Regions from separate parts of the Kitasatospora sp. NPDC056731 genome, predicted to be linked through region 3. Evidence: predicted binding sites of a transcription regulator. Region 3 holds the regulator's gene; each other region holds the start of a gene.
The links. Region 3 encodes HrcA, which represses chaperone genes, less so after heat shock. Its sites were predicted from a motif close to TTNGCACTCNGNNNNNCNGAGTGCNAA; they were not measured.
Positions count from the first base shown of each region.

Region 1 (7,542 bases), on a different contig from region 3:
GAGCGTTCGCGCAGGAAGTCGGCGTCGGCGCCGAGCGCGTGCACGCCGAGCCGGGTGGTGCGGCCGGCGTGGGTGACGGTCATGGCGTCCCGGTCGACCTCGGCGCCGAGCAGGTCGGCGCAGCAGTCGGCGAAGGCCAGCGCCCAGCGGCGGGTCAGGAAGCCGGCCCGGTCGGCGCCCAGGATGCCGGTGAGGACGGCCTCGGCGACGTCGTCGGGCAGCAGCCGGAAGTACTCGGGCGGGGCCCACGGGGTGTGCGAGAAGTGGCCGATCCGCAGGTCGGGGCGGGCGGCGCGGAGCAGGGCCGGGGTCAGCGAGAGGTGGTAGTCCTGGACCAGCACGGCGGCCCCGGGGGCGGCCTCGGCGGCCAGCGCCTCGGCGAAGGCGGCGTTGTAGGCGCGGTAGGCGGCCCACTCGGTGCGGAACCCGGCGTCGAAGGCGGGGGCGGTGGGGGTGGCGTAGAGCAGGTGGTGGACGAACCAGAGGGTGGAGTTGGCGACGCCGTTGTAGGCGCGGGCGAAGGTGTCGGGATCGATGTCCAGCATGCGGACGGCCTGGCCGCCCACGTCGTGCCCGGCGAGGTCGAGGCGGCCGTCCGGGGCCTCTCTGGCGGCCTGTCGGTCGGCGGCGCCGAGGGCGGCGCAGACCCAGACGGCGTCGGGGTCGTCGATGGCGGAGAGGCCGGAGACCAGGCCTCCGCCGCCGCGGCGGAGGGTCAGCGTGCCGTCGTCCGCGGTGCTGAACGACACCGGTCCCCGATTGGAGGCCACCAGGACGGGGGCGGTGCCGGTCGCACTCGAACGTTCGGTCGTGAGATCGCCCATATTTGGTACGTTGCCTGGGCTCCGGAGCGGCAAACCCTTTCGGTGGGTGTTCAGTGTCGGGTCGCGTACTCGGGCACGGTGTGCATGGGCGGGCGTTCCAGGGCGGTCACCGGGTGGGTGTGGGCGGTGAACTCCCGGCTCTGCGGGTCGCGGGTGAACTGGGTCAGCAGCGGGTGGACGAGGTCGGCCGAGGCCTTCAGCCGGTGGGTGCGGTCGAGGCGTTCGAGGGCGGTGCGGTAGATGGTGGCGGCCATCCGGCCGAGGGCCTGGCCGTCCTGGTGCCGGTGGTGCCGGACGCCGACGTCCACCTGGGCCAGGGCGTCCAGCCCGACCGTCTCCAGCGCGTCGACCAGCAGTCCGAGTTCGACGCCGTAGCCGGTGGGGAAGGGGAGCCGTTCGAGCAGCGCGCGGCGGGCCGCGTACTCGCCGCCGAGCGGCTGGACGAAACCGGCGAGTTCCGGCCAGTGCAGGTTGAGCAGCGGGCGGGCGACCAGTTCGGTGACCCGGCCGCCGCCGGCCGGGACCACCGCCCCCTCCGTCTCCAGCGGCCGGTCGTACATGGCCTTGACCAGCTGGATGTCCGGTTCGGTGAGCAGCGGGCCGAGGATGCCGGAGACGAAGGCCGGGTCGAACTCGCGCAGGTCGGCGTCGACGAAGCAGACGATGTCGCCGCGGGTGACCAGCAGCGAGCGCCAGAGCACCTCGCCCTTGCCGGGGACGGCGGGCAGCCGGGGCAGGATCGCGTCGCGGTACTCCACCCGGGCGCCGGCCCGGGCGGCGACGGCGGCGGTGGCGTCGGCCGAGCCGGAGTCGATCACGACGAGTTCGTCGACCAGCGGGAGGCGCTCCATCAGCTCGCGGCGGATGGTGCGGACGATGTCGCCGACGGTGGCCTCCTCGTCCAGTGCGGGCAGCACCACGCTGACCGTGTGGCCGGTCCGGCGCTTGGCTTCCAGCAGGGCGTGCACCGGCCGGTCGACCGCGCTCCACGAGCGGCGGCGCAGCCAGGACGCCGCCTGCGGGAGCAGCGCGGGGGTCGGTTCGGCGGGCACGGGACTCTCCTCGGCGGGGTCGGTGGGACGCGCCATCTCGCGTGGCGGACGATCCCGTTCGGGGTTGACGCCTTCGGATACAGTCTTCGTACAGCGGCCGGACCTTTGCACGTCGGGGTCGCCGTTGAGCACCACCACAATTTCACAAGCTCATCCAGAGGGACTGAGGGAACGGCCCGTTGACGTCCCGGCAACCTTCTCGCGCGGCTGTCTGTCGACAGGCCCCGGCGGGACAGGTGCCAATTCCGGCCTGTGGCGCGACCGTGCCACGGGGAAGATGAGGAGAGAGGCCTCCGCCATCATGGCTATCGACACTGTCGCACCCGCATCCGTGGACCTCGGCCCCGCCACCGCGCTGTCCTGTCGGGAGTGCGGCACCCGCTTCCCGCTCGGTCCGAGCTTCGCCTGCCTGGAGTGCTTCGGCCCGCTGGAGATCGCGTACGACTTCGGCAGCGAGGGCGCCGAGGCGCTGCGCCGCCGGATCGAGGCCGGCCCGAGTTCGATCTGGCGCTACGCGCCGCTGCTGCCCGTCCCGGCCGACGTCGCCACCAAGCCCAACCTGAACCCCGGTTGGACCCCGCTGGTCAAGGCGGACAACCTGGGCCGTGAGCTGGGCTTCACCGCGCAGCTGCACATCAAGGACGACTCGGGCAACCCGACCCACTCGTTCAAGGACCGCGTGGTGGCCTGCGCCATCGAGGCCGCGCGGGCCTTCGGCTTCACGACGCTCTCCTGCTCCTCCACCGGCAACCTGGCCGGCGCGGTGGGCGCGGCGGCCGCCCGGGCCGGTTTCAAGTCCTGCGTGTTCATCCCGCACGACCTGGAGCAGGGCAAGGTCGTCATGGCCGGGGTGTACGGCGGCGAGCTGGTCGGCATCGAGGGCAACTACGACGACGTGAACCGCTTCTGCTCGGAGCTGATCGGCGACCCGGCCGGCGAGGGCTGGGGCTTCGTCAACGTCAACCTGCGCCCCTACTACGGCGAGGGCTCCAAGACGCTGGCGTACGAGATCTGCGAGCAGCTCGGCTGGCGGCTGCCGGAGCAGATCGTCATCCCGATCGCCTCCGGCTCCCAGCTGACCAAGATCGACAAGGGGCTGCAGGAGCTGATCAGGCTCGGCCTGGTCGAGGACCGGCCGTACAAGGTGTTCGGCGCCCAGGCGGCGGGCTGCTCGCCGGTGTCGGCGGCGTTCAAGGCCGGCCAGGACGTGATCCGCCCGGTCAAGCCGGACACCATCGCCAAGTCGCTGGCGATCGGCAACCCGGCGGACGGCCCGTACGTGCTGGACATCGCCCGGCGCACCGGCGGCGCGGTCGAGGACGTCACCGACGCCGAGGTGGTGGACGCGATCCGGCTGCTGGCCCGGACCGAGGGCGTCTTCGCCGAGACCGCGGGCGGGGTGACCGTCGGCGTGCTGAAGAAGCTGGTGGAGACCGGCCAGCTGGACCCGTCCAAGGAGACCGTCGCGATCAACACCGGCGACGGCCTGAAGACCCTGGACGCCGTCGCCGGGGCCGGGATGACCGCTGTCATCCGCCCGACCCTGGCGTCCTTCCACGACGCCGGCCTCGCGTCCGCCTGAAACACCCCCCACCCCGCTGGGTCGCACCCGCTAGGAGAACCATGAGCGCCAACGTCCGTATCCCCACCATCCTGCGCACCTACACCGGCGGCGCCGCCGAGGTGGCCGCCGAGGGCGCCACCCTGGGCGAGGTCATCGCCGACCTGGAGAAGAACCACGCGGGGATCGCCGCCCGCATCCTGGACGACGCCGGCAAGCTGCGCCGTTTCGTCAACGTCTACGTGAACGACGACGACGTGCGCTTCGCCGAGGGCCTGGCGACCGGGATCGCGGCCGGCGCGAGCGTCTCGATCATCCCGGCGGTGGCCGGCGGCTGCTGAGCCGCGCCCCGATCCGGGCACCCCGCCCGAGCCGTTCGTCCGACCGGCCGTCCGCGCGTACGGAATTCCGTTCTCCGTACGCACGGACGGCCGGCCGTATTTCGGCGGGAATATGGCGGGGTCAAGTCGGAGTAGAGTGTGGCTCGGTTGGGAACAGGGCTTCCCCTCATCCTCACCCGCGAATCACCCGCGAATCGCCGGACGGTCGTCCGGCCGCTGAGACCGGTCTGGTGCCTGGGCCGTGAAACATGTCAGCCAGATGTCAGAATTCCCGCGGGGATTTGTAGTAATCCGTCCGCTATGTCCGGCGTGAAATGCCGAATTCCTCCCGCTTTCGCCCGTCCTGCCCCTTGGCGCGGTGCCGGAATTCCCCGCAGCTGACCCTGTTGCAGAGGGCGTCGATCCGGATACATTCAGCCGCGGTCGACGTAATCACCCGCTCACAGGGCGCCGTCAGGCACCCCCGGCGGAGGACTGCGGCGTGCACGGCTGCGCCCAGGGGGGGTTCCCCGGGCCGGCCTTCAAACCAGACCCGGGCCCGCGACCTGCGGGCGCGTGAAGGGCCAGCACAGCACTAGGGGAGTTCGGAATGGCTCAGGGCACCGTCAAGTGGTTCAACGCGGAGAAGGGCTACGGCTTCATCGCGGTCGACGGTGGTGCGGACGTCTTCGTCCACTACAGCGCGATCCAGATGGACGGCTACCGCACCCTCGAGGAGGGCCAGCGGGTCGAGTTCGAGATCTCCCAGGGACAGAAGGGCCCGCAGGCGGACATGGTCCGCGCCGCGGTGTGACCCCCTTCCGACCCCAGGAGCTCGGCGCGGCCCACGGCTGGTGACCACTCGCTTCTCGACGGGCCCGTACGACACGCGTCGTGCGGGCCCGTCGGCGTTCCCCGGCGGGGAGTTGCGCGGGTCGGCGGGAGCGCCCCGGACGGCTCGCGGGATCGCGATTGGGCTTGCACTCGACCACCCGGAGTGCTAATCATTGGCGTTAGCACTCACAGCGTGAGAGTGACAGCGGACCGGGTCGGTGAGGCCCCCGGGAGCGGTAGGGGAAAGGACCCCCGCACACCAGGGCCGTCCGTCGCGGGCACCCCTTGGTCCGAGCAGTCGACCGTGTCCCGGAGGACCACTTCTGATGGCCAAGATCATCGCCTTTGATGAGGAAGCTCGCCGCGGCCTTGAGCGTGGCATGAACCAGCTCGCCGACGCAGTGAAGGTCACGCTCGGCCCCAAGGGTCGCAACGTCGTGCTGGAGAAGAAGTGGGGCGCCCCCACGATCACCAACGACGGTGTCTCCATCGCCAAGGAGATCGAGCTCGAGGACCCCTACGAGAAGATCGGCGCGGAGCTCGTCAAGGAGGTCGCCAAGAAGACCGACGACGTCGCGGGTGACGGCACCACCACCGCCACCGTGCTCGCCCAGGCCCTGGTTCGCGAGGGTCTGCGCAACGTCGCCGCCGGCGCCAACCCGATGGCCCTGAAGCGCGGCATCGAGAAGGCCGTCGCCGCCGTCTCCGACCAGCTGCTGGCGCAGGCCAAGGACGTGGAGACCAAGGAGCAGATCGCCTCCACCGCCTCCATCTCGGCCGCCGACACCCAGATCGGCGAGCTCATCGCCGAGGCCATGGACAAGGTCGGCAAGGAAGGCGTCATCACCGTCGAGGAGAGCAACACCTTCGGCCTGGAGCTTGAGCTCACCGAGGGCATGCGCTTCGACAAGGGCTACATCTCCGCCTACTTCGCGACCGACCTGGAGCGCATGGAGGCGACGTTCGAGGACCCGTACATCCTCATCGCCAACTCCAAGATCGGCTCGGTCAAGGACCTGCTGCCGCTGCTGGAGAAGGTCATGCAGAGCGGCAAGCCGCTCGTCATCATCGCCGAGGACGTCGAGGGCGAGGCCCTGTCGACCCTGGTCGTGAACAAGATCCGCGGCACCTTCAAGTCCGTCGCCGTCAAGGCCCCGGGCTTCGGCGACCGCCGCAAGGCCATGCTCGGCGACATCGCCATCCTCACCGGTGGCACCGTGATCTCCGAGGAGGTCGGCCTCAAGCTGGAGAACGCCGGCATCGACCTGCTGGGCACCGCCCGCAAGGTGGTCATCACCAAGGACGAGACCACCATCGTCGACGGTGGCGGTGACAGCGAGCAGGTCGCCGGCCGCGTGAACCAGATCCGCGCCGAGATCGAGAACAGCGACTCGGACTACGACCGCGAGAAGCTCCAGGAGCGCCTCGCCAAGCTGGCCGGCGGCGTGGCCGTCATCAAGGCCGGCGCGGCCACCGAGGTGGAGCTCAAGGAGCGCAAGCACCGCATCGAGGACGCCGTCCGCAACGCGAAGGCCGCCGTCGAGGAGGGCATCGTCGCCGGTGGTGGCGTCGCGCTGCTGCAGGCCTCGGTCGCCTTCGACAAGCTGGAGCTGGAGGGCGACGAGGCCACCGGTGCCAACATCGTCAAGGTCGCGCTGGAGGCCCCGATCAAGCAGATCGCGACCAACGCCGGCCTGGAGGGTGGCGTCGTGGTGGAGAAGGTGCGCAACCTTCCCGCCGGTCACGGCCTGAACGCGGCCACCAACACCTACGTCGACCTGATCGCCGAGGGCATCATCGACCCGGCCAAGGTGACCCGCTCCGCGCTGCAGAACGCCGCCTCCATCGCGGCGCTGTTCCTCACCACCGAGGCCGTCATCGCCGACAAGCCGGAGAAGGCCTCTGCGGCCGCCGGCGGCGGCATGCCGGGCGGTGACATGGACTTCTGATCCTGATCACACCGATCGGATCAGTTGGTTCCTGATCGTGTGGGCGGTCCCCTTCGGGGGGCCGCCCACACGGCGTTCTACCGGAGAATGGACAGATGGCTTCCGACGACATCGAGACCGCGCTGCACAACGCGCGGGCGCTGATCCTGGCCGACCTCACCGCGCGGGACGTGGCGGACGCCGCCGTCGTCTCCCTGGTGGAGCAGGCCGTGACGCACCGCCGCTGGTGGCTGGAGCAGTGGCCGGACGGCACCGAGTACGTGCTCGGGCTGGTCGCCCAGGACGTCCAGGACGCGCTGCTGGAGGCGTACGGGCGCTGGCCGCTGTGCACCGCCTGCGCCGCCGACGGGGACCCGCACGCGCTCGGCGTGGAGCCGGAGCTGGGGCCGGAGCCGCACTGGGTGTGCGGCAAGCAGGGCGCGGTGGTCGCGCCGGTGGGGGAGCTCTCGTAGCCAGCTCCTGGCCCGCTTCTGGTCCGCTCGTAGCGCGCTCGTGGTCCGCGTGGTGGACCGGTCGGCGGGAGTACTGGACCTATAGGTAGGTTGACGATATATGTAGTCGTATGACTGAACGCTCGATGCAGGAGCCGACGCTGCTGCTGCTCACCGCCCTGGCGGACGCCCCGAGACACGGCTACGCCCTCATCCAGGAGATCGCCGCGATCTCCGAGGGCCGGGTCAAGATGCGCACCGGCACCCTGTACGGCGCCCTCGACCGGCTGCTCCAGCAGGGGCTGATCGAGGTCGCCGCGGAGGAGGTCGTGGACGGGCGGGCGCGGCGCAGCTACGCGCTGACCAGCGTCGGCCGGGAGGCGCTGGCCTCCGAGGCGGAGCGGCTGCGGGCCGTCGCCACCGAGGCGGAGCGCCGTCTCGCGAACGTCCTGTCGGCGCTGCAGGGAAAGCCGGAGCCGGAGGGGAAGTCGATGATGAGGGGGTTCTTCGCATGACCACACCCATGACCACGCCGACGATGGGGGCGCCTTCGACCGCGCTGCGGGCGGCG
Region 1 covers NZ_JBFBNR010000051.1:37,491-45,032, reverse strand. Annotated here, with positions in the region: gene AB0R04_RS33390 (trehalose-6-phosphate synthase) at 1-824, opposite strand, end outside; gene AB0R04_RS33385 (glucosyl-3-phosphoglycerate synthase) at 875-1,876, opposite strand; SAM riboswitch class I at 2,024-2,160, shown strand; gene thrC (threonine synthase) at 2,178-3,458, shown strand; gene AB0R04_RS33375 (MoaD/ThiS family protein) at 3,500-3,778, shown strand; gene AB0R04_RS33370 (cold-shock protein) at 4,368-4,571, shown strand; gene groL (chaperonin GroEL) at 4,918-6,540, shown strand; gene AB0R04_RS33360 (hypothetical protein) at 6,636-6,992, shown strand; gene AB0R04_RS33355 (PadR family transcriptional regulator) at 7,103-7,486, shown strand; gene AB0R04_RS33350 (hypothetical protein) at 7,483-7,542, shown strand, end outside.
Region 1: a site for HrcA is predicted at 4,735-4,761, ahead of groL (chaperonin GroEL). Genes of this name have one in related genera too.

Region 2 (7,542 bases), on a different contig from region 3:
CAAGCACGTCGCACTGCCCTCCTCCGGCCTGTACCCGATCGCCGTGATGGCGCTGACCGTGCTCGCCTACGCGGGCGGCGCGCTGCTGCACGGCTCCGGCTTCCTCGCCGTCTACATCTGCGCGGTGATCCTCGGCAACGCCAAGCTGCCGCACGGCCCGGCCGTCCGGGGCTTCGCCGACGGCCTGGCCTGGATCGGGCAGATCGGCATGTTCGTGCTGCTCGGCCTACTCTGCACGCCCGAGACCATGGGCTCCGCGGTGGTCCCCGCGCTGGTGATCGGCGGCGTGCTGGTCTTCCTGGCCCGGCCGCTGTCCGTGGTGCTGACGCTGACCCCGTTCAAGGTGCCGGGCCGGGAGCAGGCGCTGCTCAGCTGGGCCGGACTGCGCGGGGCGGTGCCCATCGTGCTGGCGACCATCCCGCTGGTGTCGGGCGCGCCGAAGGCCCAGGACGTCTTCAACATCGTCTTCATCCTGGTCGTCGTCTTCACCCTGCTCCAGGGCCCGACCCTGCCCTGGGTGGCCAAGCAGCTGCGGATCGGCGACGGCTCGATGGGCCAGGACCTGGACATCGAGTCCGCCCCGCTGGAGAAGCTGCACGGGCACCTGCTGTCGGTCACGCTCTCCCCCGGCTCCCGGATGTCCGGCGTGGAGGTCAGCGAGCTGCGGCTGCCCAAGGGGGCCGCCGTCACCCTGGTGGTGCGGGAGGGCAGCTCCTTCGTGCCGGACAAGGCGACGGTGCTGCGCGGCGGGGACGAGCTGCTAGTGGTCACCACGGACGAGGTCGGCGAGGCGGCCGAGCGGCGGCTGCGGGCCGTGGACAAGGGCGGCAAGCTCGCGGGGTGGCTGCACGGGCGGTGAGCCCGGCGGGTGGGCGGCGGGTGGTGACCGGAAGACCGGAAGGCCTCACCCGCTGTTCACCTTCGATGGGCAGGACAGTTTTGGACGTGCCTTGTAGTCTGGGGATGCGCGCGACATCTACGCGCGTATATGTATGATGGTCAGATCACACCCAGCATCTGCCTGAAGCAGAGTTGGCGCGACCGTTCGGCGGCCGCGGTCCGGACCTCGGCCACCACGCCGGTCCGGCCCGGTATCTACCCCGGTCGACGCGCGAGAGGACGACTCTCGGCGCCGTCGGGGCCACCCCATGCCCTGCCGCGCTACCAGGCAGCAGGAAGGACCGACCGTGACGGCCCGCCGAACGGTCGACGACCCCGCGGACACCGCGACCCCGCGTGACACCGCCAACGCCACCCCCGCCGACGGCACCGCCGATGCCGCCGGCGCCCCCGCCCCCGTGCGGGTCGGATACGGCGCACTGCTGCGCACGCCCGGCGCCTGGACGTTCCTGGCGCCGGCATTCCTCGCGCGGCTGCCGTACGCGATGCTCAGCATGGGCATCCTGCTGCTCGTCAAGGACACCCACGGCTCGTACGGCACCGCGAGCACCGTCGCGGCCGTCGCCGCCGTCGCCCAGGCCCTGATCGGCCCGCAGACCGGCCGGCTCGCCGACCGGTACGGCCAGACCGCCGTCCTCGTCCCGACCGTCGTGGTGCACGCGGCCTCGGTCGGCGCGCTGATCGCGCTGGCGCTCGGCCACGCACCGGCCTGGAGCCTGTTCCTGGCCGCCGTCCCGGCCGGCGCGAGCGTTCCGCAGATCGGCGCCATGGTCCGGGCCCGCTGGATCGCCGAGTTCACCGCGGACGGCGCGTCCGCCTCGTCCGCGGCCAAGGTGGGCACCGCGTTCGCCTTCGAGTCCGTGACGGACGAGTTCACCTTCGTGATCGGCCCGATCCTGGCCACCGCCGTCGCCACCACGGTCAGCCCCTCGGCCGGACTGATCGCCGAGGCCACGCTGACCCTCGTCGGCGGCCTGGCCTTCGCCGCCCAGCGGCGCACCGCGCCCGCCCGGGCACTGCCCCAGCCCGGCGTGCGACGCGCCTCCGCGCTCGCCTCCCCCGGCGTCCGGCTGCTGGCCGGGGCCTTCCTCGGGGTGGGCGCCGTGTTCGGCGGCATGCAGGTCTCGGTGAACGCCTTCGCCGACTCGGTCGGGCAGCACGGCGCCGCCGGCACCGTGTACGGGATCTTCGCCGGCGGCTCGATGGTGGCCGGCGTGCTGTACGGCGTGATCGCCTGGCGGCGGTCCGTGCAGCAGCGGATGGTCATGAGCTACGCCCTGCTGGTGCTGGGCTGCTCCACGCTGTGGGCGATGCCCAACCTGGTCGCGCTCGCCGCCGCCGGACTGGTCTGCGGCCTGGCCATCGCGCCGACCCTGATCAGCGGCTACACCCTGGTCGAGACCCTCGTCGCGGACGGCGCCAAGACCGAGGCGTTCACCTGGCTGACCGGCGCCATCGGCCTCGGCCTGGCGGTCGGCCAGATGATCGCCGGGCAGCTGATCGACGGCCACGGGCCGTCCAGCGGGTTCCTGGTGCCGGTGGCCGGCGCCGGCCTGGGCCTGATCGCGCTGGTGTCGCTGCGCCACCTGCTGACCGCTCCGGGCGGGCCGGGCCAGGTGGTCGCGGCCGCACCGGAGCGCGGCGCCGCGGCGCAGCTGGTGGGCGCGGCCAAGGGCTGAGCGGGCACGCGGTGGCGCACCGCGCGAAGCCGCGGTGGAAGAGCGTTCGCGGCTCGGCCACGGCTCATCTCACATCGGAGTCGCTGGACTGATTCAGCGGAATGCCGCATCATTGACCATCGTTAGCACTCATCAGGCGAGAGTGCCAGGAGGAAGACAAGTGCCCACGTACCAGTACCAGTGCACCGAGTGCGGCAACGGCCTGGAGGCGGTGCAGAAGTTCACCGACGAGGCGCTGACCACGTGCCCCGACTGCCAGGGACGGCTCCGCAAGGTCTTCTCGGCCGTGGGCGTCGTGTTCAAGGGCTCGGGCTTCTACCGCACCGACAGCCGCTCGTCCTCCAGCAGCACGGTGGGCGCAGGCTCCTCCGGTAGCTCCTCGGCGGCGTCGTCCGGCTCGACCCCGGCGTCGTCCTCGACGTCCTCGTCCTCCGGTTCTTCGAGCTCTTCCAGCTCCTCCAGCCCGGCTCCGGCCGCGAGCTGACCTCGGCGCCGGACGCACACAGCGCATCGACAAGGCCCGCCGCCCCGCGTTCTTCGCGGGGCGGCGGGCCTTTCGTCGTCCCTGCTCGCTGTCACCACTCGCCGCCCCGGTTCGTCAGCCCGGGCGGGCCGGATGCACTCGTGCGGGTGTGCGAATTCATCCACAGGGCCCGAGTTGTCCACAGGCTGCGGATAACGGCTTTCCGGGGCGGGGCGCGGCGCACATCGTAGGGGTCGCCGGAGAACGACCGGCCCGCACAGGGGCGCCCCCCCCACGACCTCGGTGGTGACCATGACGACGATGAGCCTCTCCGTACCGCTGCCCGCACCCGCTGTACCGCCCCGGCGGGAGGTGCCGCGCTTCCCGCCGATCCGGCGCGGGGCCGGCGGGTGGCACCGCTGGCGGCACGCCGTACGGCGCCGGGCCGGGGTGCCCTCGCTGGTGCTGCTCGCGGTGGCCGCGGCGCTCGCGGTCGGGCCCGCGCGGGCCGGGCTGCCGCCGCCCCCGGGCGGCCCGGTGAGCCGGACGGGTTGTCAATCCGGACCAACGGAAGATCACCCGTAACCGGGCAACGACTTCGTCGTTCACGGCGGCATGAAAGGCTTCAAGGAATTCCTGCTGCGTGGAAACGTCGTCGAACTCGCCGTCGCCGTCGTCATCGGCGCGGCCTTCACCAACATCGTCAACGCCTTCGTCAAGGGCGTCATCAATCCGATCGTCGGCGTCTTCGGAACGAAGGACCTGGCGTCCTACAGCTCCTGCCTCAAGGGGCCCTGCGAGCTGAACGCCACCGGCGAGGTCACGTCCGGAATCCTCATCCTGTGGGGATCGGTGCTCAGCGCCCTGCTGCAGTTCCTGATCACGGCGGCCGTCGTCTACTTCGTCCTGATCGTGCCCATGAACAGGCTGGCCGCCAGGCGGAAGAGCACCGCCGAGACGCTGGCGGAGGCCGAGGCCAAGGAGGTCCAACTGCTCACCGAGATCCGCGACGCGCTGGTCGCCCCGCAGCGCTGAGCGCCACGCCTCAGTCCCCGTGGTGCGGCGGGCGCTGGCTCAGGTACCAGTCCAGCCCCCGCCCACCGCTCTCCCCCGCCCCGGGGCGCTCACCCCAGCCGGTGTCGGTGTCGTCCCGGGACTGCTGGTCCAGCGGGTCCCGGAAGACCAGCCGGGCCTTCGGCGCCGCCGGCCGCTCCTCCCGTCCCTGCTGCTCCCCCTGTCCCTGCTCCTGCTCCCGCGCCTGCCCCTGCTCGCTCACCCTGCTCACTTCCGCTTCCCGTCGACTGCCGTCCGGATCGTCCTGTCCCTCCAGCCTAAGAGCCCCGCGACACACCCCGGGCCCTGGTGCGGAGTGCTCCGCACCAGGGCCCGGGGCGGGGATGGAGCCGCAGGCAGTTGCTCGGGTTCTCAGGCGGCCTCGAAGCCCGCGTGGTCGGCGATCTTCTTCAGCTCGGCCAGCGCGTGCTTCTCGATCTGGCGGATCCGCTCGCGGGTGAGGCCGTGCTGCTTGCCCACCTCGGTGAGGGTGCGCTCGCGGCCGTCCTCCATCCCGTAGCGGGAGCGGATGATCGAGGCCGTGCGGTCGTCCAGCCGCCCGATCAGGCCGTCCAGCTCCTCGCGGCGGAGCATGACCATCACGGCGTCCTCGGGGGACGTCGCCCCGGTGTCCTCGACCAGGTCGCCGAACTGGGTCTCGCCCTCGTCGTCGACCGCCATGTTGAGGCTGACCGGGTCGCGGGCCCAGTCCAGCACGTCCTTGATCCGGGCCTCGGTGGTGTCCAGCTCGGCCGCGATCTCGGCCGGCTCGGCCTCCCGGCCCAGCTCCTTGGACTTCTCCCGCTGCACCCGCCGGATCCGCCCCAGCTCCTCGACCAGGTGCACGGGCAGCCGGATGGTGCGGGACTGGTCGGCGATCGACCGGGTGATCGCCTGCCGGATCCACCAGGTGGCATAGGTGGAGAACTTGAAACCCTTGGCGTAGTCGAACTTCTCGACGGCGCGCACCAGGCCGGCGTTGCCCTCCTGGATGAGGTCCAGCAGCGGAAGGCCACTGCGCGGGTACCGGCGGGCGACCGCCACCACGAGCCGGAGGTTCGAGCGGATGAAGACGTCCTTGGCGCGCTCGGCGTCCTCGGCTATCGCCTCCAGTTCCTCGCGCTTCACGCCGTCGGGGAACACGCCCTCCTGCAGCAGGTGCTGGGCGTACACGCCGGCCTCGATCCGCAGTGAGAGCTCGACCTCCTCGGCGGCATCGAGCAGGGGTGTCCTGGCGATCTCGTCGAGGTACATACCGACCAGGTCGCGGTCGGCCTCAAGGTTGGTCGGGCGGGCCGCGCGAGTCCGGTCGGCCCTGTCGCGAACGACGGCACGGGTGGCCATGCTTGCTCCCTTTGCTGGAATTGCCGAGGTCTGCCTGCCTGCCCCCCGAGAGGGCAAGAAATGCGGGCCCCGCGGGGCTCACACGTAACGATCCAACGAACAGAATCCGGACAACATTCCCAAGTTACTCAGATTCTTCCCCGCGATGCAGTATGCTGCCGGTTTTCACCCCGGCTATGGACACCGAGTGACCGGTCGAGCACCTTCGGTGTCGTTTTCGCGACCGCTTTCGAGCACTTTCGTCACGCCCCGCACACGCGCGCGCCGCCCCACCGGCCGCTGTACAGGGTGAAACCCGCGAACGGGTACGCGCGTTCCCGCGCGCCCCCGCCTTCCGCCCCCGCCTTCCGCCGGCGCCCGCACCCCGGCACACGCAGGTTCTCCCCACAAACGATGCCGAATCGCTATCACCCGTGGTCCTGATCGGCCCGGGACACTGGGAAGGTGTCAGCCATGCACCTGACCAACAGCTCGACCACCGTCACTGCGCGTCACCGCCGCCTCTTTCGGGATTCGGCGCTCGCGGTGGTCTGTGCCGCGCTGTTCGGCCTCCTGGCCGCCCTGGTGACCCGGCACTGGCATCCGCTGGAACAGCTCGACCAGAGCTGGATCGGCGAACTGCACACCTTCGCCCGGCAGCACCGGATCTGGACCGCCTCGGTGCAGACGCTCTCCGACATCGGCGGCACGGTCACGATGCGCACCCTGCTCGGCATCGCGGCCGTCTGGCTGTGGCTGATCGGCGCCCGGGTCCTGGCCGGCTGGGTGGCCGCCCAGACCCTGGTCGGCTGGGGCGGCCAGTGGGCGCTGAAGCTGGCTGTCGGCCGCCAACGGCCCTCCTTCGCCGACCCGGTCTCGCACGCCGGCGGCCCGGCCTTCCCCTCCGGGCACGCCATGGCCTCGGCGATCACCTGCGCGGTGCTGGTCGGCCTGGTCTGGTACCGGGTCCGTCGACGCGGACGGATCGCCGCCTGCGCGGTGGCGGCGGCGACGGTACTGACCATCGGCTGGACCAGGATCGCCCTCGGGGTCCACTGGCCGAGCGACGTGGTCGCCGGCTGGCTGGCCGCCGGGTTCGTGCTGGGCGCCGTGACCGCCGTCGTCGAACTCTGGCGACCGGGCGCGCTGGCCCGCGACGTACGGCGGGTCAACTGGCGTACCCGGCCGAGGGTCCAGCGGATCACCGTGCCGTCGGTCCGGTCGCCGCGCGGCACCGACCCGCTGGGCGACGCCGCCACCGACCACCCGGACGAGGCCGTCCACTGAGACCACCGGCATCCGCGTGCGGTCGTCCGGGGCCGCCCAGGGCCGGTACAGGGTCGTCCGGGACTGCCCGAAGCCGTCCGCTAGCGTGACGGCCATGCCTCCCGACCCGGTCCCCGCCGTCGCCGTCCGTCACCCCGAGCGCCCACTGCGGCTCGCCACCGTCCAGGCCCAGGCCGTGGCCGGCGACATACCCGCCAACGCCGCCCAGGCCGCCGAGTTGGTCCGCGAGGCCGCCGCGGCCGGCGCCCGCCTGGTGCTGTTCGCCGAGAAGTTCCTCTCCGGCTACGAGCCCGAGCTGATCCGCACCGACCCGCTCAAGTGCGCCGTCCAGCCCGGCGATCCGCGCCTCGCGCCGATCGCCGAGGCCTGCCGCGCGACCGGCACCGCCGCGATCGTCGGCGCCGCCGCGCAGGTGGGCGACGAGCTGCGGGTCTCCGCCTTCGTCCTCGGCCCGGACGGCGGCCTCGTCACCCGCTACGACAAGCAGCACCTGTTCAAGGCCGAACGCGGCTACTACCGCCCCGGGGCGGCCGGTTGCACCCTGGAGCTGGACGGCTGGCGGCTCGGCCTCGGCGTCTGCTACGACTCGGGCTTCCCCGAGCACGCCCGCGCCGCCGCGCTCGACGGCTGCCACGCCTACCTGGTCGGCGCGCTGTTCAGCGTCGGCCACGGCCACCACGAGTCCCGCACCTGGTTCCCCGCCCGCGCGCTCGACAACACCCTCTACACGGTGCTCGCCAACCACATCGGCCACACCGGCGGTTGGCACACCTGCGGTGGCAGCGCGGTGTGGGCCCCGGACGGCCGGCTGCTCGCCGAGGCGGGCGAGGACCGGCG
Region 2 covers NZ_JBFBNR010000013.1:104,181-111,722, forward strand. Annotated here, with positions in the region: gene AB0R04_RS16265 (potassium/proton antiporter) at 1-859, shown strand, start outside; gene AB0R04_RS16270 (MFS transporter) at 1,299-2,579, shown strand; gene AB0R04_RS16275 (FmdB family zinc ribbon protein) at 2,740-3,063, shown strand; gene AB0R04_RS16280 (hypothetical protein) at 3,364-3,627, shown strand; gene mscL (large conductance mechanosensitive channel protein MscL) at 3,658-4,077, shown strand; gene AB0R04_RS16290 (hypothetical protein) at 4,088-4,327, opposite strand; gene AB0R04_RS16295 (sigma-70 family RNA polymerase sigma factor) at 4,468-5,439, opposite strand; gene AB0R04_RS16300 (phosphatase PAP2 family protein) at 5,893-6,705, shown strand; gene AB0R04_RS16305 (carbon-nitrogen hydrolase family protein) at 6,800-7,542, shown strand, end outside.
Region 2: a site for HrcA is predicted at 2,702-2,728, ahead of AB0R04_RS16275 (FmdB family zinc ribbon protein). Genes of this name have one in related genera too.

Region 3 (7,542 bases):
GGTGACCTGGGCGGCGATGCGGTGCTCCTTGGTGCCGGGGAGCAGGTGGTCGACCAGGACGCCGAGGCGCCGGCCCGGGCCGGGGGCGAAGTCGGCGACGATCGCGGGCAGGTCGTCCACGCCCTCCAGGTACTCGACGACCACGCCCTCGATCCGCAGGTCGTCGCCCCAGACCCGCTCGACCAGTTCGGCGTCGTGCCGGCCCTCGACGTAGATCCGCGACTCGCGGGCGACCCGGGCCCGGGCGCCGGGGACGGCGACCGAGCCGGAGGCGGTGCGGCCCGGCGTGCGGGAGGGGGCGGGGCCGGCCGGGCGCACCAGGGTGACTGTCCGGCCCTCCAGCAGGAAGCCGCGCGGCACCAGCGGGAACACCCGGAGCTTGCCGAAGCGGTCCTCCAGGGTGACGGTGAAGCCCTCGGCGGTCTTCTCGCAGCGCACCACCGCGCCGCAGAAGCCGGTGGCGGCCTCCTCCACCACCAGGTCCCGTTCGGCGGTCACCTCCGGGGCGGGCTGCTGCTTCTTCCACGGCGGGGTCAGGTCGGGTCCGTACTGGCGGCTGTGCATGAAAGCGACTATACGGACGGACCGTCAGAGGCCCGGCGCGCCCCAGACCGGGAACCAGCGGCTGAGGTCCTTCTCCAGCCGCAGGTCGTTCCCGAGCGTCGCGTTGACCTGGAGTTCCAGCGGGCTGTTGCGCCGCTCCCCGCCGCCGGGCATCGGGGCGAAGGGGTAGAAGGTGCCGCGTTTGTAGAGGTAGACCAGGGCCAGTGACTGCCCGTCCGGGTTGCGGAAGCCGACCAGCGAGCAGAGCAGCTGCGGCCCGAAGCCGTTCGCCTCCAGCTCGCTGTTGACCGCGTGCAGGTCGTTGACCAGGTCCGGCAGTTCCTCGGGGGTGTGCCGGGCGAGCAGCCAGGAGTAGCCGTAGCCGTCCTTGGAGGCCTCGACCGGGACGCCGCCGCGCTCGGTGTCGGCGTCGAGCAGCGCCCGCACCTGTTGTTCGACCTGGCCGAAGGCCGCGCCCTCGACGGCGGCGAAGCAGACCGAGCCGAGCCCGGTGGGGGTGAACCCGGCCGCGGCCTCCAGGGTGAGGGCGGCGGACGGGACGCCGAACAGCTGGTCGAGGTCGGGCTTGACGGGCTTGGTGCGCCCGAACAGGGTGTCCAGGATTCCCACGGCGGTCCTTTCGGGGGAGGGAGTCGGGAGGAGCCAGGAGGGGGGGCGGGAGGGCCGCAGGGGGCCGGGGCCTCAGCGGCCGAGCTGCTCGGAGATCTTCGCCAGCTCCGCGAGCCGCTTCTCCAGCGTCGGGTGGGTGGAGAACAGCTGCGAGGCGGTCTCCCGGGCGCTCAGCGCGGGGGCGAAGTAGAAGGCGTTGTAGGGCTGCGCCTGGCGCAGGTCCTTGCTGGGGATGGCGGCGATCTGGCCGGTGACCTTGGTGAGCGCGGAGGCGAGGGCGCTGGGCCGGCCGGTGAGCTGGGCGGCGGCGCGGTCGGCGGCGAGTTCCCGGTAGCGGGACAGGAGCCGGGTGAGCAGGAAGCTGATGGCGTAGACGACCATCGACACCAGCGGGATGATCAGGGCGACGATGGCCGCGTTCTGGTCGTTGTTGTTGCGGTTGCCGCCCATGAACCCGCCGTACATGGCGATCCGGGTCATGGCCCCGGCGAGGACGCCGAGGAAGCCGGCGATGGTCATCACCGCGACGTCCCGGTGGGCGACGTGGGACAGCTCGTGGGCGAGGACGCCCTCCAGTTCCTCGGGCTCCAGCCGGCGCAGCAGGCCGGTGGTGACGCACACCACGGCGTTCTGTGGGTTGCGGCCGGTGGCGAAGGCGTTCGGCATGTCGTTGTCGGCGACCGCCACCCGGGGTTTGGGCATGTCGGCCAGCGCGCAGAGCCGGTCGATGGTGCCGTGCAGTTGCGGGTACTGCTCAGGGGTCACCTGGTGGGCGCCCATCGCCCGTTCGGTGATCTTGTCGCTGAACCAGAACTGGGCCACGAACAGCCCGCCGGAGATCAGGACGATCAGTGGCCAGGCGCCGCGCAGCAGCACGATCAGCAGACCGGTGAAACCGACGTACAGCAGCCCGATCACGAACATCGTCACGACCATGCGGCCGGTCAGGCCGCGGTCGGGCGCGAAACGGGTGTGCTGGCCCGAGCTCGACATTGCTTGCTCCTCCATTCGCCGTCGTCTTCGATGCTGCCACCCGGACGGCCCTGCGGCACCACCCCCGCGCCGGGAACTGCGGGCAGGATCACTCCGGCCGGGCCGTTCCTGCCGTTGGGCCCGGGCCTTACACTGGCAGGTACGGTTTTGGCACTCGCAGGTTCAGAGTGCCAAAGCGGGTGCCGGAGCCGGGATCCTCCCGGAGCGGGCAGCAGCATGCGTGACACGAACGGACAACGTGCGAAGACGGAGGTGTGTGCCCCATGGCCGGTGAGGTTCGCCAGCTGGACGACCGCAAGCTCGCCGTGCTCCGCGCGATCGTCCAGGACTACGTGGGCACCGAGGAGCCGGTCGGCTCCAAGGCCCTGGTGGAGCGGCACAACCTCGGAGTCTCCCCGGCGACCGTGCGCAACGACATGGCGGCGCTGGAGGAGGAGGGCTACATCCACCAGCCGCACACCAGCGCCGGGCGCATCCCCACCGACAAGGGGTACCGCCTGTTCGTCGACAAGCTCGCCGAGGTCAAGCCGATGAGCGCCCCCGAGCGCCGGGCGATCCGGCACTTCCTGGACGGCGCCGTCGACCTGGACGACGTGGTCATGCGGACGGTGCGGCTGCTCGCCCAGCTCACCCGGCAGGTCGCGGTGGTGCAGTACCCCTCGCTGTCGCGGTCCACCGTCCGGCACATCGAGCTGGTGGCGCTGGCCCCGACCAAGGTGATGCTGGTCCTGATCACCAACACCGGCCGGGTCGAGCAGCGGATGGTCGACTGCCCGGGCCCGGTCGGCGAGACGGTCCTGGCGGACCTGCGGGCCCGGATCAACGCGCGGGCCGTCGGCCAGCGGCTGCCGGACGTGCCGGGGTTCCTGGAGGAGCTCCCGGCGGGTTTCGAGCCGCCGGACCGCCCGACCGTCAGCACGGTCCTGGCGACGCTGTTCGAAGCGCTCGCCGAGCAGAACGAGGAGCGGATCATGCTGGCCGGCACGGCCAACCTGACCCGCTTCGGGCACGACTTCCCCCTGACCATCCAGCCGGTGCTGGAAGCCCTGGAGGAGCAGGTCGTCCTGCTCCGTCTCCTGGGTGAGACGGCGGACGCCGCGATGACGGTCCGGATCGGGCGGGAGATCGCCTACGAGGGGCTGAATTCCACCTCGGTGGTGTCGGTCGGTTACGGTTCGGGCGACGAGAGCGTGGCCAAACTGGGTGTGATCGGTCCGACCCGGATGGACTATCCGGGCACAATGGGGGCGGTGCGTGCGGTGGCGCGGTACGTGGGCCAGATCCTGGCCGAGTCGTAGCACAGGCCGCCGTCGGAACCTCTGACGGCGGTGTCCAGTCGCAGCACTACTACAGGCGGAACAAGCGGAGCATTTGGTGGCCACGGACTACTACGCGGTACTCGGCGTCCGACGGGATGCGGGGCAGGACGAGATCAAGAAGGCCTTCCGACGCCTGGCACGCGAACTGCACCCGGACGTCAACCCGGACCCGAAGACGCAGGAGCGGTTCAAGGAGATCAACGCCGCTTACGAGGTGCTCTCCGATCCGCAGAAGCGCCAGGTCTACGACCTCGGCGGTGACCCGCTCTCGCCGGGCGGCGGGGGCGCGGGCGGCTTCGGCGCGGGGGCGGCCGGATTCGGCTTCTCCGACATCATGGACGCCTTCTTCGGCGCCGCGGCCGGCCAGCGCGGCCCGCGCTCGCGCACCCGCCGCGGCCAGGACGCCATGATCCGGCTGGAGATCACCCTGGAGGAGGCCGCCTTCGGCACCACCAAGGAACTCCAGGTCGACACGGCCGTCACCTGCACCACGTGCAGCGGTGAGGGCGCGGCCCCCGGCACCTCCGCGCAGACCTGCGACATGTGTCGCGGCAGGGGCGAGGTGTCCCAGGTCACCCGGTCGTTCCTGGGCCAGGTCATGACCTCCCGGCCGTGCCCGCAGTGCCAGGGCTTCGGCACCGTCGTGCCGACCCCGTGCCCGGAGTGCGCCGGCGACGGCAGGGTCCGCGCCCGGCGCACCCTGACGGTCAAGATCCCGGCCGGTGTCGACAACGGCACCCGGATCCAGCTGGCCGGCGAGGGCGAGGTCGGCCCCGGCGGCGGCCCGGCCGGCGATCTGTACGTCGAGATCGCCGAGACCAGCCACACCGTCTTCCAGCGGCGCGGGGACGATCTGCACTGCACCGTCACCATCCCGATGACGGCCGCGTCGCTCGGCACCCAGGTGCCGTTGCAGACCCTGGACGGGCTGGAGGAGCTCGACATCCGGCCCGGCACCCAGTCCGGCCAGTCGATCCCGCTGCACGGCCGCGGCATCACGCACCTGCGCGGCGGCGGCCGAGGCGACCTGATAGTGCATGTCGAGGTGCAGACGCCCACCAAGCTCGACCCCGAGCAGGAGGAGCTGCTGCGCCGGCTCGCGGTGCTGCGCGGCGAGGAGCGGCCGTCCGGCCAGTTCGCGCCGGGCCAGCAGGGCCTGTTCTCGCGCCTCAAGGACGCGTTCAACGGCCGCTAGGCCCTAGGCCGGGGCCGCTTGCTGGGCCCTGGCCGTCCGCGCGGGGGTGCCGGGTTCCGCCCGGCGCCCCTTTCGCGTTCCCGATCCGCCCCACCCCCCGGAGGTTCCCCGCATGACCGCCCCCGTCTTCGTCGTCGAGACCGAGCGGATCGCCGCCGCCGCGCCCGGCTCCGTGGTGCGCCTCGACGGGCCGGAGGGGCGGCACGCGGCCGCGGTGAAGCGGCTGGCGGCGGGCGAGGCGGTGACCCTCGCCGACGGGCTGGGCCTCGGGGTGGACGGAACGGTCGCCGCGGTGCTCGGCAAGGACGCGATCGACGTCACGGTGGCCGCCGTCCGCCGGGAGTCCGAGCCGGCGCCGCGGATCGTCGTCGTCCAGGCGCTGCCCAAGGGCGACCGCGGCGAGCTCGCGGTGGAGACCATGACCGAGGTCGGCGTGGACGTGATCGTCCCGTGGGCCGCCTCGCGCTGCATCACGCAGTGGAAGGGCGAGCGGGGCGCCAAGGCGCTGGCCAAGTGGCGGGCCACCGCCCGGGAGGCCGGCAAGCAGTCCCGCCGGCTGCGCTTCCCCGAGGTGCGCGAGCCGGCGACCACCCGGCAGCTGGCGCCGCTGCTGGCCCAGGCCGCGTTCGCCGCCGTGCTGCACGAGGAGGGCGCCGAGCCGCTGGCGCTGGCCGCGCTGCCCGCGGCCGGGGACGTGGTGCTGGTGGTCGGCCCGGAGGGCGGGGTCTCCCCGGAGGAGCTGGCCGCGTTCGCCGAGGCGGGCGCCGGGCCGTACCGGCTGGGCCCCTCGGTGCTGCGCACCTCCACCGCCGGGGTGGCCGCCGGCGCCCTGCTGCTGGGGCGCACCGGCCGCTGGTCGTAGCCGGCCCGCCCGTGCGGTCGGAGTCTGCCCGAACCGGCCCGCGCCGTGCGCGCGCGTGCCTACGCTGACCGCGTGACGGAACCCCTGAGCACCTCTGCGGGCGCCTACCTGCGCCACCCCCATCTGCACGGTGACCTGGTCACCTTCGTCGCCGAGGACGACGTCTGGCTGGCCCCGCTGGACGGTGGCCGGGCCTGGCGGCTGACGGCCGATCACCTGCCCGTCCGGCACCCCCGGTTCGCCCCCGACGGGCGGCACATCGCCTTCACCTCCACCCGGGACGGCGCGCCCGAGGTGCATGTGGTGCCGGTGGACGGCGGGCCGTCCCGGCGGCTCACCCACTGGGGCAGCGAGCAGACCGAGGTGCGGGGCTGGACGGCCGACGGGCGCCCGATCGCCCTCACCACCGCCGGTGAGGCGACCCTGCGCCGCAGCTGGGCGCACGCCGTGCCGCTGGACGGCGGCGAGTCGGTGCGGCTGCCGTACGGGCCGGTCGGCGGGCTCGCCTTCGAGCCGGGCGGCGACCGCGTGCTGCTGGGCACCGTCAACAACCGCGAGCCGGCCTGGTGGAAGCGCTACCGGGGCGGCCGGGCGGGCAAGTTGTGGATCGGGCGGGACGAATTCGTCCGCGTCCACGAGGAGTTGGACGGCCAGCTCGACTCGCCGCTGTGGGTGGGGGAGCGGATCGCCTTCCTCTCCGACCACGAGGGCGTCGGCGAGCTCTACTCCAGCCTCCCGGACGGCTCCGACCTGCGCCGCCACACCACCGACCCGGACGGCTTCTACGCCCGCAACGCCGGCACCGACGGCACCCGGGCGGTGTTCCACCGGGCCGGCGACGTCTGGCTGCTGGACGACCTGGCGGGAGCCGCGCCCCGCCGCCTCGACATCCGGCTGGCCGGCCCGCGCAGCGGCCGCCGCCCCCGCCCGGTGCACGCCGCGCACTGGCTGGAGTCCGCCGCCCCCGACCGCACCGGCCGGGCCGGCGCCGTGGTGGTGCGCGGCGACGTGCACTGGCTGACCCACCGCGAGGGCCCGGCTCGGGTGCTGGACGAGACCCCGGGGGTGCGCGGGCGGCTGGCCCGGGTGGTGCCGGGCGAGGACGGCACCCAGGGCGTGCTGTGGGTGTCCGACGCCGAGGGCGAGGACGCCCTGGAGTTCGCCCCCGACGCCCGGGGCGCCGAGCGCCGCCGGCTGGCCGCCGGGCGGATCGGCCGGGTCAACTCCCTGGCGGTGTCCCCGGACGGCAAGCAGGCCGCGCTCGGCGTGCACGACGGCCGGGTCCTGCTGGTCGCGCTCGCCGACGGCACCGTGCACGAGCTGGACCGCAGCGCCGACGGCGAGGTCGGCGGGCTGGCCTTCAGCCCGGACTCGGCCTGGCTGGCCTGGTCGCGGCCGGTGCACCGGCTGGGCCCGTACTCGCTGCGCCAGATCGTGCTGGCCGACCTGGCGACCCGGACGGTCGGCGAGGTCACCCAGGAGCGCTTCATCGACACCTCGCCGGCCTTCACCGCGGACGGCCGCTACCTGGCGTTCCTGTCGGTGCGCAACTTCGACCCGGTCTACGACTCGCACGTCTTCGACCTGTCGTTCCCCAACGGCTGCCGCCCGTACCTGATCACGTTGGCCGCCGACACGCCGTCCCCGTTCGGGCCGCAGCGGGCCGGGCGCCCGCTCGGCGGGGAGGAGGACGAGCCGCGCGGCAGGAAGGCGGACGGCGAGGAGGCCGCCGGCGACGCCGCGCCGGTGACCAGGGTCGACCTGGACGGCATCGCGGACCGGATCGTCCCGTTCCCGGTCGAGGGCGGCCGGTTCGACGCGCTCAGGGCCGCCAAGGACGGCGTGCTGTGGACCCGCGCCCCGTTGCTCGGCGAACTCGGCGACGAGGCGGCCTCGCCCGAGGACGAGCGGCCCCGGCCGGTGCTGGAGCGCTTCGACCTGAAGAAGCGCCGCGTCGAGCAACTGGTGCACGGCGTGGACGGCTTCGCGGTCAGCGGGGA
Region 3 covers NZ_JBFBNR010000008.1:150,448-157,989, forward strand. Annotated here, with positions in the region: gene AB0R04_RS10750 (DUF3097 domain-containing protein) at 1-564, opposite strand, end outside; gene AB0R04_RS10755 (hypothetical protein) at 589-1,173, opposite strand; gene htpX (zinc metalloprotease HtpX) at 1,246-2,166, opposite strand; gene hrcA (heat-inducible transcriptional repressor HrcA) at 2,430-3,464, shown strand; gene dnaJ (molecular chaperone DnaJ) at 3,541-4,680, shown strand; gene AB0R04_RS10775 (16S rRNA (uracil(1498)-N(3))-methyltransferase) at 4,793-5,542, shown strand; gene AB0R04_RS10780 (PDZ domain-containing protein) at 5,615-7,542, shown strand, end outside.